Regions from separate parts of the Halomonas sp. AOP22-C1-8 genome, predicted to be linked through region 1. Evidence: predicted binding sites of a transcription regulator. Region 1 holds the regulator's gene; each other region holds the start of a gene.
The links. The regulator PhoB, encoded in region 1, activates phosphate uptake and scavenging genes when phosphate is short. The targets are predictions, from matches to a motif close to TGTCATANNNNTGTCANA.
Positions count from the first base shown of each region.

Region 2: the regulator PhoB is predicted to act here: its motif matches at 2,548-2,565, upstream of ACT3TY_RS11590 (alkaline phosphatase).
Region 3: the regulator PhoB is predicted to act here: its motif matches at 3,367-3,384, upstream of ACT3TY_RS11615 (Na/Pi symporter).

Region 1 is NZ_JBQSYD010000004.1:30,231-35,711, reverse strand. It holds gene ACT3TY_RS03330 (hypothetical protein) at 285-665, opposite strand; gene phoR (phosphate regulon sensor histidine kinase PhoR) at 971-2,266, opposite strand; gene phoB (phosphate regulon transcriptional regulator PhoB) at 2,269-2,958, opposite strand; gene ubiA (4-hydroxybenzoate octaprenyltransferase) at 3,089-3,985, opposite strand; gene ACT3TY_RS03310 (chorismate--pyruvate lyase family protein) at 4,021-4,584, opposite strand; gene ACT3TY_RS03305 (NAD(P)/FAD-dependent oxidoreductase) at 4,670-5,481, shown strand, end outside.
Region 2 is NZ_JBQSYD010000019.1:57,053-62,533, reverse strand. It holds gene gadC (glutamate:gamma-aminobutyrate antiporter) at 1-1,149, shown strand, start outside; gene ACT3TY_RS11595 (PA0069 family radical SAM protein) at 1,302-2,387, opposite strand; gene ACT3TY_RS11590 (alkaline phosphatase) at 2,623-4,062, shown strand; gene ACT3TY_RS11585 (hypothetical protein) at 4,182-4,643, shown strand; gene ACT3TY_RS11580 (hypothetical protein) at 4,793-5,230, shown strand; gene ACT3TY_RS11575 (hypothetical protein) at 5,243-5,481, opposite strand, start outside.
Region 3 is NZ_JBQSYD010000019.1:63,262-68,742, forward strand. It holds gene ACT3TY_RS11605 (glutamate decarboxylase) at 1-1,158, opposite strand, end outside; gene ACT3TY_RS11610 (hypothetical protein) at 1,873-2,103, opposite strand; gene ACT3TY_RS11615 (Na/Pi symporter) at 2,114-3,298, opposite strand; gene tyrS (tyrosine--tRNA ligase) at 3,498-4,760, opposite strand; gene ACT3TY_RS11625 (helix-turn-helix domain-containing protein) at 4,847-5,481, opposite strand, start outside.

The sequences.
Region 1 (5,481 bases):
TTCAGTTTTAAAACCAGCCAAACACGACTGCTCATCAAAGGCTACATAACAAGATTAGGCCCTGCCATGGCAGGGCCCTAACCTCGCATCTATGGACAATAACTAGCGCTAGCTTCCACTCCTTTTGCGGGACTCCAACCTTGGAATTTACCCTGACTAACGCTCTGATTGTCGCTTGATTCAATCCATGAATCGATGAGCATCCATGCGATGGGACATCCTTATCCCGTGCTCGTTCCTAAACTGTAGTACAAATTTTTAGCGCTGAGTGTTTAAACCGCTGGTCACTGATCTTGACCAGTGGTCACAGAGCTATTTTGCTCAGGCAGGTCGCTCGGCTCAAATGACGTATCGCCGCCACCTGTTACGCCCGTTGGACCGCCATCCATCGACTCATTATGAGTTTTATGTTGAGAAGAACCTGCACCGGGGCGAGTAGTATCGCCTGCGCTTTCACCGTTCATATCTGAGAGCTCGTCTGCATCATAGGTAGATGCATCACCACCTGCACCTGTACCAGATGATTGCGGCTGCACGGGTTCTTCATCAGCAGTAATATCGTGGCTCGGGTCTACTGGTTCTTGGGCAAAAGCGAAGGGGCTTGCCAGTAAACCGAATGTTACACCTAAAATCCCAGCTTTCTTGAGTAGTTCCTTGGACATCATGTTCCTTCTCCTCGATCGCTGTTGATACCGCTTACCTTAAGGAAGTGCCTTCCTGGCGTACCATTTCCTGCGGTAATCTTCCTTGCCCAGATTAATGCAGATGTGATGCCAAAAAACAAAAATAAAAAAATATTTCTTATTAATAAACAACTTAAAACAAATACCGCGTGCCAATCATGCTCGCTGATCGTGTATAAGGGACCACCATAACTGACTAAAAATGACACATGAGCAGACTTGAACCATAGATGGCTTGTCCATATGGCACGCTTGGATAAAGGTTATACAGAAGACCAGGAAGGAGGCTAGGAGGTAGCAGCCAGCCGAGTGGCGGGGAAAGTACAGCGAAATAGCGAACCTTCGCCAGGGTGCGATTCAACCTGAAGCTGAGCATCATGGCGCAGCAGGATATGCTTAACGATGGCAAGACCAAGCCCAGTACCGCCTGTCGCGGTACTCCGGCCTTTATCAACCCGATAAAAGCGCTCCGTTAGCCTGGGGAGGTGGACAGGATCGATGCCCTCTCCATCATCTTCTACTTCTATACATCCGCTTCCATCTTCCATGGGCGCCCAGCGCAGTATAATTTGGCTACCCTCTGGGGTATATCGCACCGCATTGAAAGCCAGGTTAGAAATGGCGCTACGTATTTCCTGCTCGCTCCCTATGAGCTGGGCGTCACTTTCAATAGCAACACGGACAACATGCTTACGGTGCGATAGCGCCAATGCATCCTGGCAGACGCTATTAAGCAATTGCTCAACCGACAGCGCCTGATGGTCTTGCCCGCCTTGATCAATTTCCAAGCGTGACAAAAGCAGCAGGTCGTTAACCAGATTTTGCATGCGCTGCGTCTGGTCCTGCATTTGCTCGATCCCCCTGCCCAAGCGAGGCGGAAGCTGCTCAGCCAAGTCACCATAGGTTTCGAGGTAGCCAGAAAGAACAGTAAGCGGCGTACGCAGCTCATGGGAGACGTTGGCCACGAAGTCTCTGCGCATCTGCTCAAGGCGGTGCAAACGAGTGATATCCCGCGCCATCACCAGGCGCTCATCGTCGCCATACAAGGTAATTTGGTATTGCAGAATGCTGCGCTCATCAATGGGTGAGGTCAGCGTAAGCGGTTCGCTGTAATCGCGGGCGTTGAAGTAGCTGATAAAGCGTGGGTCACGCAACAAATTGGTAATGTGCTGGCCACGATCGTGCGCGGTTTGTAGGCCCAGCATATCTGTCGCTGCACTGTTCCACCACTCCAAATCACCGTGGCGGTCGAGCATTACCACGCTGTCGCGCATGGCCTCTGAGGATTCCTGGATACGCGCAAGCGTAGACCGCAATCGACCTTGTGTAATGCGCTGGCTTTTTTGGTAGCGGTAAAGACGATCAAGCAAATCCCCCCACATGCCACCCGCAGCCGGGGGCTCGTTATGAGGATTAAGGGTTAACCATTGAAAGAGGACGCGCAACTGGCGTAAATGGTAAAAAAGACAAACGGCCAACCCGGCTGCCAAGCCAAGGCCCGCTGAGCCTAGCAGCCACCCCAGGCAAACACCTATGGTCGCTAACCAGGCAATACGCCAAAGCTCACGGCTCCATAGGCGCACAGTTACACCCGGGCTGAGAAACGATAACCGGTACCCCGTACCGTCTGAATCAGGTTTTGATGCACATCGCCTAACGCCTTACGCAAGCGCCGAATATGTACATCCACTGTGCGTTCTTCAACATACACATTGCCGCCCCATACCTGGTCCAGCAGTTGGCTGCGCGTATAGGCTCGCTCCTGGTGGGTCATAAAGAACTGCAGCAGGCGATATTCAGTGGGCCCCATTTCCAGCGCCTTGCCATGCGCACTAACACGGTGGCTGACGGGGTCGAGTAGAAGGCCGTTAATTTCAATGGGGTCTTCTACGCCACGCGGGGTAGTGCGTCGCAATACGGCTTTCAAGCGCGCGACCAACTCACGGGGCGAGAAGGGTTTGGTGATATAGTCGTCCGCGCCCGCCTCAAGGCCTTGAATCTTATTGTCTTCCTCACCCTTGGCGGTGAGCATAATAATCGGCATTTCGGCGGTGGCTTCTTCACGCTTAAGGCGTCGCGCCAACTCAATACCACTGGTACCTGGCATCATCCAATCCAGAAGCAGTAAGTCAGGCTGATGGTCAACGACTAACGCGTGGGCATCCTGGGCGTTATCCGCTTCAAGCACGCGATAGTCAGCCATTTCCAGCGCCACTGCGATCATTTCGCGAATAGGTGCTTCATCATCGACAATCAAAACGGTCTTGGCGGTCATTCCAGGGCCTCACGGTGCTCAATGAAAGGTAATTCAATGACATCTCAGTGACAATAACACCATGACTTGATGACACTTATATGACAATAGCCAATAACAAGAACGAATGACAGGCGCTAATCACGCTTTGCTAGAGCGGCCCGGCCACTGGCCACCAACTTAGCGCAATGCCGGCAAAAACCAGCAGCCCTGACCAGTAGTTATTCAAAAAAGCCTGAAAACACGGGTCGCGTTCACGATGCCGAATCAGGCGCTGTTGATGAATAAAGGTGGCCGCCATACCGGCAAGGCCCAGCCAGAAAAAACCACCCAGCCCCACACGAACACCCACAAAGGCTAACAGCACCAACGTCGCCAGTTGCAGTAATCCAATCATCAAGCGGTCTGCACTGCCAAACAGCACCGCCGTTGATTTAATACCAATTTTTAGGTCATCGTCACGGTCGACCATGGCGTATTGGGTATCGTAAGCAACCGTCCACAGTACGTTCGCAAAAAACAGCAACCAGGCTTCCACAGGTACATATCCCAGCACCGCCCCAAACGCCATGGGGATTGCCCACGAAAAAGCCGCCCCCAGCACCACCTGAGGAAGATGGGTGTAACGCTTCATAAAGGGGTAGATAAACGCCAGGATCACGCCACCAATCGACAGCAGCACCGTAAACCAGTTGGTCAGCAGCACTAACACAAACGCAACAGTGACCAGCCCAATAAACAGCAGTTGGGCTTCGGTTTCACTGATTCGCCCCGTCGCCAGTGGACGTTGTTTCGTGCGTTTAACGTGGCCATCAACATGGCGGTCAGCGTAATCATTCACAACGCAGCCAGCAGCGCGCATAACATAAACACCTGCCACAAAAATAAGCAGCACGTTGCGGCCAGGCACCCCGTTTGTAGCCACCCAAAGCGCCCATAAGGTAGGCCACATCAATAGCCAGGTACCAATGGGGCGGTCCAGGCGCATTAAGTGTAAAAAATCAGCGACTCGCGCCCATCCGACTGGCCGCAACAAAGAACGATCCATGCCTACCTCACGTAAAGAAGAGATGCCGAGCAAGCCTACCGCGAAGACAAACGAAGGTCATCTGCCATGGTGGATAAAAAGTACTCTTGTACGAGTAGCGATAACCCACCATGTTGAAACACTGAGCGCCGCCCCCAACAACTTTTCACGCCAGCATCCTGAGGGAAGGCAAAACGTGGCGCACCCCTCGTGGCTTCAAGCGGGCCGCGTACTAAATCTGGCTGGCGAAACAGCCAACTGCCCAGCGAGCGCTCACCCAGTTGCTCCAATCGCTGACCTTTTAGCTGTGTTAAGGGGGCAACCGAACGTGCGACCACCCAAGGGTTATCACCCACGCACAGGGCGACCTCCCTTAACCAGGCATAGCGACGAAGCTCAATCCCCAACGCCTGCGCTTCATCATGCAGAGGCACGCCGGCGCCTTGGCGCAGCAGGCGAACACGGAATGGTTGCCCTGCGCCTGCCGCTTGCAAGCGAGCCGTTAGTGAATCCGTAGACGCAACCCACTCCCACCAGGCAGCGCTCATGGCGGGGCGTAACGCAGCCACGGGCTGCCAAACAGGAAAGGCATGCGTTTGCCGAAAAGAGGACGTCACCACCAGATACTCCTGGGCAAAAAACAGAGAAGCTAGTGTAACATGGTGGTCTTAAAAGCTTTTACGACACCGATTATTTGGGGATGGCATGCCTGCATCACATCCGGTTAGCAACCCGACTGGCCACGCTGAGTTGATCATCATTGGCACCGGCATGGCAGGCATTGGGCTTGCCCGTGCGCTACGCCGCCAAGGCGATAAGCGCTCGATTATTTTGGTGAGCGCAGACAGCGGCGAGGACTACAGCAAGCCGCTGTTATCTACCGGCTTTGCAAAACGCCTCTCGCCCCACCAGTTGGCCAGGCATTCAGCCGCGGTACTGGCCGATGAGCTGGATGCCCATGTGCTTACCCATACGTCAGTAGAACACGTGACACCAGACACGCACACTATACAGCTTAGTGACGGGCAAACACTTGCCTACGATACGCTGGTGCTGGCGACCGGTGCTGAATCCCGAGTGCCTTTTGCCATTCCAGAAAGCGTTGCTCGCTACTGCTTTACCATTAACGATCTCGACGACTATCGCCTGTTCCATCACGCGCTGAACGATCGCCCCACGCGTATTGCCGTTATCGGCGCAGGATTAGTCGGCTGTGAATTTGCCAACGACCTGCAGGCAGGTGGCCATCAAGTCACCCTGATTGCTCCAGAGGCCATGCCGTTACCCAGGCTATTACCAGAACCGCTGGGGTTTGCGCTGAGTGATGCCTTTCAGGAAGCCGGTATAAAGCTTGCGCTTCACCGCACGATTAAAGAGTTAGCCCCGAATAATGACAGTACGATTCGTCTAACGCTTAGCAACGATGACACCGTCAACGCCGATATTGTTTTACTGGCAACCGGCCTTACGCCAAGAACCGCGCTGGCAAAGGCCGCCGGGCTTGCCGTTTCACCACA
Region 2 (5,481 bases), on a different contig from region 1:
ACGATTGCGGCGTTGATTATATTGTGGGGATTAGCGTTAACTCAGTTTGGCGGTACCAAGAATACGGCGCGGATTGCAAAGCTAGGCTTTTTTGCAGGTATTCTACTGCCCGCTTTTATCTTAATTGGGCTTGCAGTTTTGTATCTTCGCTCAGGTGCGCCGGTCGCTATTGAAATGAGTGCACAGACGTTTTTCCCCACCTTTGGTAGTATGAGTACCTTGGTAGTGTTTGTCGCTTTTATACTGAGTTATATGGGGGTTGAAGCGTCGGCGACTCATGTCAATGAGATGAAAAACCCTGGTCGTGACTATCCTCTCGCCATGTTATTTCTTATGGTTTCTGCCATTCTCTTAAGTTCTCTCGGTGGGTTGACGATTGCATCTGTTATTCCTCACGAGCAAATCAACTTATCTGCGGGCGTGATGCAAACGTTCAGTGTGTTGATTAACCACTTTGGCAGCCATTTTGAATGGGCTATTCGGATTATTGCTGCGCTGCTATTGCTGGGCGTGCTGGCTGAAATAGCCGCATGGATTGTTGGACCATCACGCGGCATGTTGGTAACCGCGCAGCAGGGTATCCTGCCGGCGCGTTTTGCTAAAGTAAACAAGAACGGCGTGCCGGTGGCGTTGGTTATTTCTCAGCTAATCATTACAACGATCGCATTGATTATTCTGACGAATACGGGGGGAGGAAATAATATGTCCTTCCTGATTGCACTAGCGCTAACCGTCGTTATCTATCTGTGCAGCTACTTTATGCTATTCCTGGCTTACATTACCCTTGTTCGAAAACAGCCTGAAAATCAACGTACCTTCAATATCCCTGGCGGTAACAAAATAAAAATTACCGTTGCAGTAGTGGGGTTACTTACTTCTTTAGTTGCTTTTGTCGTCTCCTTCTTCCCTCCCACGGGGTTGCCAGGAAAAGAGTCTAACGAAGTGTATACCGGTTTGCTGATCGGCTGTTTCCTTGTAGTGCTATCGATTCCGTTTATTATTTATGGAGTGCATAATAAAAGCGCTGCGCCAAAAAACCTTAAACTACACCATATCAAGCCCCATACCGCGCCCGAAGGTCACTACTTTATTCATCCCAAAGCCCGCAGTACGCATCACATCACTGTTGATGGAGAAAAGCTGCATTGATGAACCATGGGAGGATGTTTAGAAAGGTCGTCATTAGATTTTAAGCAGAGCTATGACGAATAGCGAAAAACAGTAGTATTAATCACTTAGGCATTTGCTTGGCACTTTCAGTAAGCTGAGAGTATGTCAGGCAAATGCCTTTTTCATGGGCTTTAATAAAAAAGCTCGCCCTGAGCGTTGGGCGGGCGAAAGTCTCGGGTATTCAGCCCTTGCTCGGTACGAGATTGAAAGTTCCACTGGCGGCTGGCGCGATTAAAGCGTTGTGCAATCATATCGGCAAAAATACCTTCGCCGCGAAAGCGCTTACCGAACTGAGCGTCGTAGGCCTTGCCGCCCCGGCATTGGCGAATCAGGCTCATTACCTTGGCCGCACGCTCGGGGTAATGGGCATCCAACCAGGCTTCAAAAAGAGGAGCGACTTCATGGGGTAAGCGCAGCAGCATCCAGGACGCCGTTCGTGCGCCAGCACGGCTGGCGGCCTCAAGAATCCGCTCTATTTCATGATCCGTTAATCCGGGGATGACCGGAGAAACAAGCGTTCCGACGGGAATGCCAGCAGTATTCAGCTCACGGATAACTTTTAAACGCGCTTGAGGAGAGGCCGCACGAGGTTCCAGCGTGCGTTTCATATTGGCGTCTAGGCTGGTCAGGCTAATAAATACGCGCACCAGGCGGTGTTCGGCCATCTCAGCCAGCAGATCCATATCCCGTAACACTAACGTGCTTTTGGTCACAATAGTGACTGGATGGCGGCAAGCCAATAATAGCTCAAGCAACTGGCGCGTTAAGTGGCGCTTGGCTTCTAGTGGCTGGTAACAATCGGTATTACCAGAGAGATTGATTGGTCGGCAGACGTATCCAGGCTTGCAAAACTCCTCACTTAATTGCTCCACCAGGCCATTTTTGGCAATCAGCCTGGTTTCAAAATCAAGCCCCGGGGACAGATCCCAATAGGCATGAGAAGGGCGGGCATAGCAGTAAACACAGCCATGTTCGCAACCTCGGTAAGGGTTCAATGAGCGATCAAAAGGCAAGTCTGGCGACCGGTTCCAGGAAAGCGCACTCTTACTGGTTTCTTCGCGTACTTCAGTTGCCCGTGTGGGGGAAGTCTCTTCGCGCCACCATCCGTCGTCTTCTGCCACGCTATGGGTTGGGGCAAAGCGGTTGTGCGGGTCATAGGTTGCCCCGCGGCCTTTGTGCACGGGAGGCCGTATTGGTGATTTGCCGAGAGACGCCATACACCTGCCTCTTTCTATATTTGTGTATATATATACAGTATATGCGTTGTGACCAAGCGTGCAAGCGTTACTCAGGAGAAACCCGCAATGAACAGTTTTACGGATCGGCTACTGATTGCGATTCATGTTTATTAGAAATAATTGACTTACCTTCATTAGCAGTCATGAAAATGACATTTTTAGGCGCTACGATTTGTTGGATATCAAATTAGCTAAATTTATTTTAGGGATGAAAATGAAGAACTTTACGCGCAACGCACTCACGTTGGCACTGGCATCGGTCATGGCTACGCCGGTATTAGCGCAGGAAAATACAGCTAAGAACGTTATTTTGATGATCACCGACGGTACCGGTATCGAGACGTTCCGTGCGGCAAGTTACTTCCGTCACGGCGCGCTGGGCCATGAAGTTTATGATGAGTTTGACACACAGCTTTTCATGGCAACGCATCCGTTAAACACCTCTACCACACCCACCAAGAGTGACGACGGTACGGTTACGTTTGAACCAGCCGAGCTCTGGAACGACGAGGCGGTAGATACCGTTTACGAAGGTAGCCTGGGTAACTACAAGGGCTACTTTGCCGGTTACGACTACGCTCGGGCTGATTACACCGACAGCGCGGCAGCGGCAACGGCGCTGGCTTCAGGCCATAAGTCCTATAACAGCGCCATCAACTGGTCCAACGATGATGAGCCGCTTAAGCATATTGGCGAATACACTGTTGATAGCGGCCGCGCTCTGGGTGTTGTCTCATCGGTGCAGGTCTCCCACGCGACGCCTGCCGGTTTCATGGCCCATAACGTAAGCCGCAACGACTATAGAGCCATTGGCCGCGAAATTGTCGATTCTGGCCTTGCCACTGTCGCCATCGGTACCGGGCACCCCTATTACGATGCAGCCGGCGAGCATGTCGATAACCCCGGTGAGAGCGATTTCCGCTTTATCGGTGGCGAAGAGACCTACCAGCGCTTGGTAGGCGGCGAAACGGATTACGCCTTTATCGAAAGCAAGGACGATTTTGAAGCTCTGGCTGCTGGTGAGTTGGATCTTCCCAAGGACAAAGTACTGGGCCTGGTGCAGAACATTCAGACGCTGCAATACAGCCGCCCCGGCGTAACCGGCGGTAATCTACTGGATACGTCACCAAGCCTTGCCACACTGACGGGCGGCGCTTTGAACGTGCTCAATGCCAGTGAAAACGGCAACGAAAATGGCTTTTTCCTGATGGTTGAGGGTGGCGCTGTGGATTGGGCTGCTCACGCTAACAACCTGCCGCGTATTATCGAAGAGCAAATCGACTTCAACGAAGCTGTGGAAGCGGCCGTTGAGTGGGTAGAAAACAACAGTTCCTGGGACGATACCTTGATCATTGTAACGACTGATCACGGTAACGGTTTGCTTCAAGGTCCTGACTCTGATGTGAATGCCTATAGCCCGATCGTTAATCAGGGTGCTGGCGCGCTACCCTTGGTACGTTGGCATTCCGATACCCACACGCGTGAGCTGGTACCGTTGTATGCCCACGGCGCGGGCGCTGAGTTCTTCTTTGACATTGCTCAGGCAGAAGACGGTCTTTCCCGCTATGAAGTAGACGAAGACAGCCACTACTGGATCGACAACACCGACGTATTCCGCGCGGGCCTAAACGCTTTCGGTATCGAAGCTGAATAAATAGGCAAGTATAGCAAGTACAACAGAGCCGCCTTCGGGTGGCTCTGTTCCGTTGGTAACCACTGACTGATATCACTTCGCCAACGACCATCCACTCACTACCCCGAAAAGAGTCAGATATGAAGCTTCATAACACGCTTTCACTGCTGTTAATGACAACACTAGCCAGCACGTCAGCATTTGCACTTAATGCTGAGCGCGCGCCCACCGCCAGTGGTCACGCCTATGCTGAGCCTTATAAAGCCGTTCGCAAAGAGGGCGTTTTACATATTGAAGTACGTTTCGTGACGGACTACCCAGGTTACTCTGGTGAGATCATTTATGACGATATCCCGCTAGATCGAATTGACGGGAAGATCTACGCCGAGTTCGGCGACCAGTCGTTCTCGCTGCTGCGTGAAGATGGAGGTGTGGTCGCGCCAGACAGCTTGCGCCTGAGCTTTAACTACGAACCAGACAAGAACCCACGCGTAGGCACCTGGAAAGCCGATTTTGTCGCCCCCATGCACGACGTTAACGAAGTCATGCTGTTCATGCCTAATGTTGCGCCCATTGGTCCGATTGTCATTCGGGATCGTTAAACAACCGGTTCTACATCCGTCCGTTATACAGAGTGTAGCCGTACTGCTTCATTGCCTTGGTAAGAAATTACCAAGGCAATGTTGTATCGGGTACCAGGTTTTTGGGCCAAATTTGGCTTATGCTGGAGGTTTAAATGTAAGGTAAGCCTATGAAACCTTTCTCCATTCTTTTGATTCGATTACTCGCTATTTACCTCGCCATTACGCCTTTGCTAAGCGTATCGCCGCTGCTGTTTAGCCCCGGCTACGATGCGGAGCTAGCCCAGTGGCTGCCATGGCTCGCAGCCACTGCTGTTATTCCTATCATCGCGGGTATCGTACTGTGGTTTTCTGCGGTAACGCTGGCCAATAAATTTCTTGGAGATGAGCCTGCTTTAACGATTTCCGAGGAGGGCCTGGTACGCGCAGGCAGCTTCTTGATCGGTGTGTATCTTTTCGTTCAGCATTTAAGCACAGCGATAGGCCAATGGGCATGGGGAGGCATAGTGGCCTATGGTTCGCTAGCAGCGGTGGTGCTCAGCATTGGCCTAATAGTTGGCGCTCGCTTTCTAGCCAAGCTGTATAGAAGGTTGAAGTATTTCGAGTAATGGAGCGAATGGTCACACTTCCACGCTAATGCTACCCGTGACTACGCTGGCACTGTTCACGGTAGTAGGTAGCATTTGGCCTAGCGAAGAGTAGAGTGCATTGGAGGTTGACTGGGCCAGTGTCCGGTCAAGTTTTCTCATATCTTCTTCCGCCTTTTTTAGTTCTCGGCGGGCTTCTTTATCCTCTTGACGTAGGCGAATCTTTAGCTCATTCATCGCTTCCTGAAGCTCTTTTTTTGTGTCGATCAAAA
Region 3 (5,481 bases), on a different contig from region 1:
ACCGCCAATATTTGCTCCCTCTTTCAGCTTCCATGCCAACGCAGGAATACCTTCATTGCTGTTCCCATCAAAGAGGATTTCGAAGGGGCCTAGTTTACTAATCTCATCTGCAATATGCTGCGCGGTAGCGTAACAGGCATTATGGATTTTGGCGTAACCTTCACGGCCAAGTCGCAGGAAGTTGTAGTACTGCGCAATGATTTGCCCGCCGGGGCGCGAAAAATTGAGCGCGAATGTCGGCATATCACCGCCGAGATAGTTAACGTTAAAAATGAGCTCTTCGGGCAAGTCTATTGCTTCACGCCAGACCACCCAGCCAGCTCCCAAAGGTGCAAGCCCAAATTTGTGGCCAGACGTGTTAATGGACTTTACTCTCGGGAGTTGGAAGTCCCACACTAGATCTGGCGCGCAGAACGGAGCCAAGAAGCCCCCACTGGCACCGTCAACGTGCATAGGAATATCCAGGCCGGTTTCTTGTTGCAATTGATCCAGCGCTTCGCTGACAGCTTTTACTGGCTCGTATTGGCAAGTAAAGGTAACGCCCAGCGTTGGTATGACGCCAATCGTATTTTCATCAACGCGTTTGATAACTTCCTCTGGGCTCATAATCAAGCGATCGCCTTCCAGCGGAATTTCACGCAGTTCAACATCAAAATAACGGGCAAATTTGTGCCAGCAAATTTGTACTGGCCCACAAATCATATTTGGTTTATCAGTGGGCAACCCTTCTGCCGCACGTTTTTTCCGCCATTGCCACTTAAGCGCTAGCCCGCCAAGCATTGCGGCTTCTGAAGAGCCAATCGTCGAGCATCCCATGGTTGTTTCTGGCGAGGGTGAGTTCCAGAGATCTGCTAACATCCTAACACAGCGTGCTTCGATCTCCGCAGTTTGTGGATATTCATCTTTATCGATCATGTTTTTATCGATTGAAAGATCCATCAAATTACGAATTTCATCATCAACCCACGTTTGGCAAAATGTTGCCAGGTTCTGGCGGGAATTTCCATCAAGCATTAATTCGTCACGAATGGCGCTAAATACATTGTGAGGATTCCGTTCCTCATCGGGAAACCCGGATTTCGGCAACGATGTCGCCAAGTCAATTGATGCATATACATCGTCATTATCATTACGTGCATTTAACCCTTTGACATCCATCGTACTACCCCCAGTTTTTTATATGGATCACGTTTACTGCTCAAAGATCAGCTAAAACCACCCTACCAAACCATCAACATTTACTATACCTACATAGATGGTGCTTTTAGTCTATGACAAAATCTTAAAAATGAAAAATCGTAAGTATGATTTAAAAAATTATTTCGCCAGCAAACGTCTATCCATCTGAAAATGCTAAAAATATTACCAACCAAGGCGTGACATCTCTTTCTCATAGCACCCAACGGGTAGAAAAGTGGTTTAATAACGAGTATAAGAAAATATACCAACTCATCAATAGATTAAAAACCTTGACGCTACAAACATCCAAACAATGGCTCCCATATTAATCTACACAACGGTATAGGATTATCTTCAAGGCCATAGCACGATATGACCACTCAATAAAAACAACTTAAGCCACTGTTTTACAATAAGGCATCATGAGTGAAAAAGGTATTTTATCCAGCCATCATTTAATGAATACTGGGCAACTCGACCAAGAATTAGAAAGATAAATATTCAACAAGCAACCATTTGTGCTGACGAATAAACAACAGTGCTATAATGGAATAAGTCAAGACATGAACATACAGTATGGCATGACCTAACAGGTCCCATAAAAAGGCATTTTCCTGACATACTCTCAGCTTACTGAAAGTGTCAAACAAATACCTAAAGGAGTAGCCTTGTTGCTTTCGCTATTCGTAACGCTTATTTAGGCCGGTGGCGTAGCTCATTAAGCACTAACGTAAAGAAACTACGAATTTCGTTCATTTTGGGTCGTGCTTCTTTAATCAGCGTATCGAAAGGTTCTAGTTCGCGCTCTTGCGCTTCTCTTTGTGCAATTTCTTCTCTTATTTCTTCAATGAGCTCGGAAGAGTCATCCAGCATGGCCTTGAGTTCAGCGGTCGATGTTGACACTAGCTCGTGTTGATGGGTCATGGGTGTTTCCTCAAAACAGCGTGGTGAGCGCAATCAGGATAGCTGGCACGGCAATAAATACGCCTAATACCCAAGCAGCGGCGAGTGCTTTTCTTTCTGAGGCGGCACGGCCTAGCCACTCGGCACCTTTAACAGGCAGTGGTCTTAAAAACGGTAGGCCAAAAATCACCACGACGGCAAATAAATTAAAGAAGAGGTGAACCAGTGCGATTTCCAGCGCCAGTATGGCAGTTGCCCCAGTGATTGCGGTGGCCGCAAGTAGCGCGGTAAACGTCGTGCCAATATTGGTGCCCAATGTAAAAGGGTAAATCTGCCGTAAAGAGAATGCGCCTGACCCAGCTAACGGCACCATTAAGCTTGTGGTGGTAGAGGAAGACTGGACTAAAAACGTCACCACAGCACCAGAAGCAATACCGGCGACGGGGCCACGTCCAATGGCGTTATGCATAATGTTTTTTGCCTGCCCTACCATCAATACTCTCAGCAGTGCGCCGATATAACGAATCGCTAAAAAAATCACGGCAATACCAAAAATAATCATGGCAACGCCACCGGCAATCGTGGGCAGGTTCATGGCGACACTTTCAACCGAAGAGGTAATCGGCTTTGTTGCCATCCCGACAATATTAATACTGCCCATGGAAAGGTCAGCATCACCGTAAAACAGAAACGCCGTAGCGTTCGACAGCTTTTCAAGCGGATGAAAAATAAGCTCAATGGGCAGAAAAATCGCCACGGCCAGCAAGTTAAAAAAGTCATGCACCGTTGCGGCAGAGAACGCCCGCCTAAACTCGGCTTTATCACGTACGTGGCCAAGGCTTACCAATGTATTGGTGACAGTAGTACCAATATTGGCCCCCATGATCATGGGTACCGCCATAGCGACAGGCAGGCCGCCCGCCACAAACGCCACGATAACGGAAGTAACGGTTGAAGATGACTGTATCAGGGCCGTCGCGACAATCCCAATCATCAAACCAACAAAGGGGTTGGTGGCAAATTCAAACAACTGAGCGGCATGGCCGCCCGCGGCAATCTTAAAGCCATTACCTATGATGGATACGGCACAGATTAGGAAATACACCAGCAATGCAAGCGTGAGCCACTGCCTTAGCGTGCCCTTGCGCCGGACTTTTATTCTGCGACCCTGGCTTGGTAAGACCTCTTGCACAGCACTATTGATATTTTCGGCCATTGCCACATCCTCTTGGAAGGAAGAACGCACGTATAACCCACCCACTCCTGCAAAGAGTGGCGTCTATAAGTGACATAGGCGTGACAACGGCGTGGCACTATCGTGTTAGAGCGAACGGTATTGGATCGAAGAGAGGTTGTTCACAATGGGCAACATCAAGCGAATGCTGCTACTTCCTGGAAGCGGCATCCCATGTAAGTTACCCACGCTTGAACAATCGAAAGTGCTTTTTACCTTTTTGTACGATCCAGTATTGGTCAAAAAGCGCGAATGCTTGACTTAGCTGCCCTTGCTCGGCGCGCTCGCCATTGATACGTACAGCGTTCTGGTCAATCAATTCACGGGCCTGCCGCCTGGATGAGGCGAGTTCGCTTGCCACCATAGCTTCTTCCAGCGTCTGTCCAAACGCTACGTCTTGGCAGCGTAGCCCATCAAGTTCAAGTTGCTGTAGCTCACTACATGAGAGCGCAGCTACTTCACCACTGAACAGCGCCTGGGAAATACGCTGAGCAGCAGCCAGCCCCTCCTCGCCATGCACAAAGCGGGTAATGGTTTCAGCAAGTACACGCTGCGCTTGGGGCTTGCCAGCGGCCTGCTTGTCTTCTGCTTCGATTGCGTCGATGTGATCGCAATCCATGAACGTGTAATAGCGTAAAAAACGGTAAACGTCAGCATCATCCGTATTCAACCAGAACTGGTAAAACTGGTAAGGCGAGGTCTGTTCCGGGTCGAGCCATACCGTGCCGCTTTCCGTTTTACCGAATTTGGTACCGTCGGATTTGGTGATCAACGGCAGCGTCATACCGAACACCTGCTCGCCGTTCAGGCGGCGTGTGAGGTCGATACCACTGACGATATTGCCCCACTGGTCGTTGCCACCCACTTGTAACCGGCAGCCCAACGTCTTGTTGAGGTGGGCAAAGTCATAGGATTGCAGCAGCGCATAGCTGAATTCAGTAAACGACATGCCCTGGTCAGGCCGTTCAAGACGCTGACGAACGGATTCACGGTTAATCATCGCATTCATCGAGAAGTGTTTGCCCACATCGCGAAAGAAGTCGATCACGCTAATCTGGCCAATCCACTCTGCATTATTAACCGCTTTCAGGGGCGCTTCGAGGTGCGGGGCCATCAACCAATAAATCTGTTCGCTTAAGGCGTTAACCCAACCCTCAACCGTTTCGGGAGAGTTAAGCGAACGCTCCGCCGCCTTGAAGCTGGGATCACCAATCAAGCCGGTGGCCCCCCCGACCAACGCCACACCTTGGTGGCCGGCATCCTGAAAGCGTTTGAGCATCAATAAGGGCACCAAGTGCCCGATATGCAGGCTGCCCGCCGTGGGGTCAAAACCGCAGTAAACGGTCTGCGGTGATTCGAGCAGAGCCTGAAGCTCATCCAGGTGAGTTGTCTGCGCAATCAAACCACGCCGTTCAAGGTCGTGAAGCAATGCCTGTACAGTCATCATGCTCGCCTTTTTAGCCATTAGAGAAGATGGTCATAGGCTAAAAGTTGGCGGCGCAATCCGCGATATCCCTAAAGGGATAGAAATCAGGATTGGGTGACGGGCGGTGCGGTAATGGCATGATTGATAAACAGGCCAAAGATCTCGCTTAACGACGCCACACCCAGCTGGGCGTAAATACGTTTGCGGTGATTCTTGACCGTACCTTGGGTGATCTGCAGGCGCTCGGCAATCTCTTCGGAATCCAGGCCCTGCACCATCAAGGCAGCCACCTGCTGTTCACGGTGGGTTAAATGCGCCTGCCCAAAGCTGCCAATGGCCTGGTGAATGTGCTGGCTAATCGGCTGATCGGGCTGCAAAGGCTCAGAAAGATACAGCGGATTATTGCCCCACTGTTTGCGGCACAGCGCGGCCAGCAGCTCAATATACAGCTCAAGGTAGTGGGCATCGGAGGAAGAAAACCCGCCACTCTCCGCCAACAATCCCAAGTAGATAACTATCCAGCGGGCATCATCCAGACGAATGGCGAGACAAAGTTCATCCTGCCAGCCGGTTCGCTGATAGAAGTTGCTGGCATACTCGTTATACCCGGCAGGCGGTACCACATCGGCCATACACAGCACACCTTGGCGCGGTGCCTGGTCGAGCGCTACCAGAAAAGGGTCCTGCTGGTAATCCTGTAGCAAGTAACGCTGAAAAAGCAGCTCACGGCGCTCGGGAA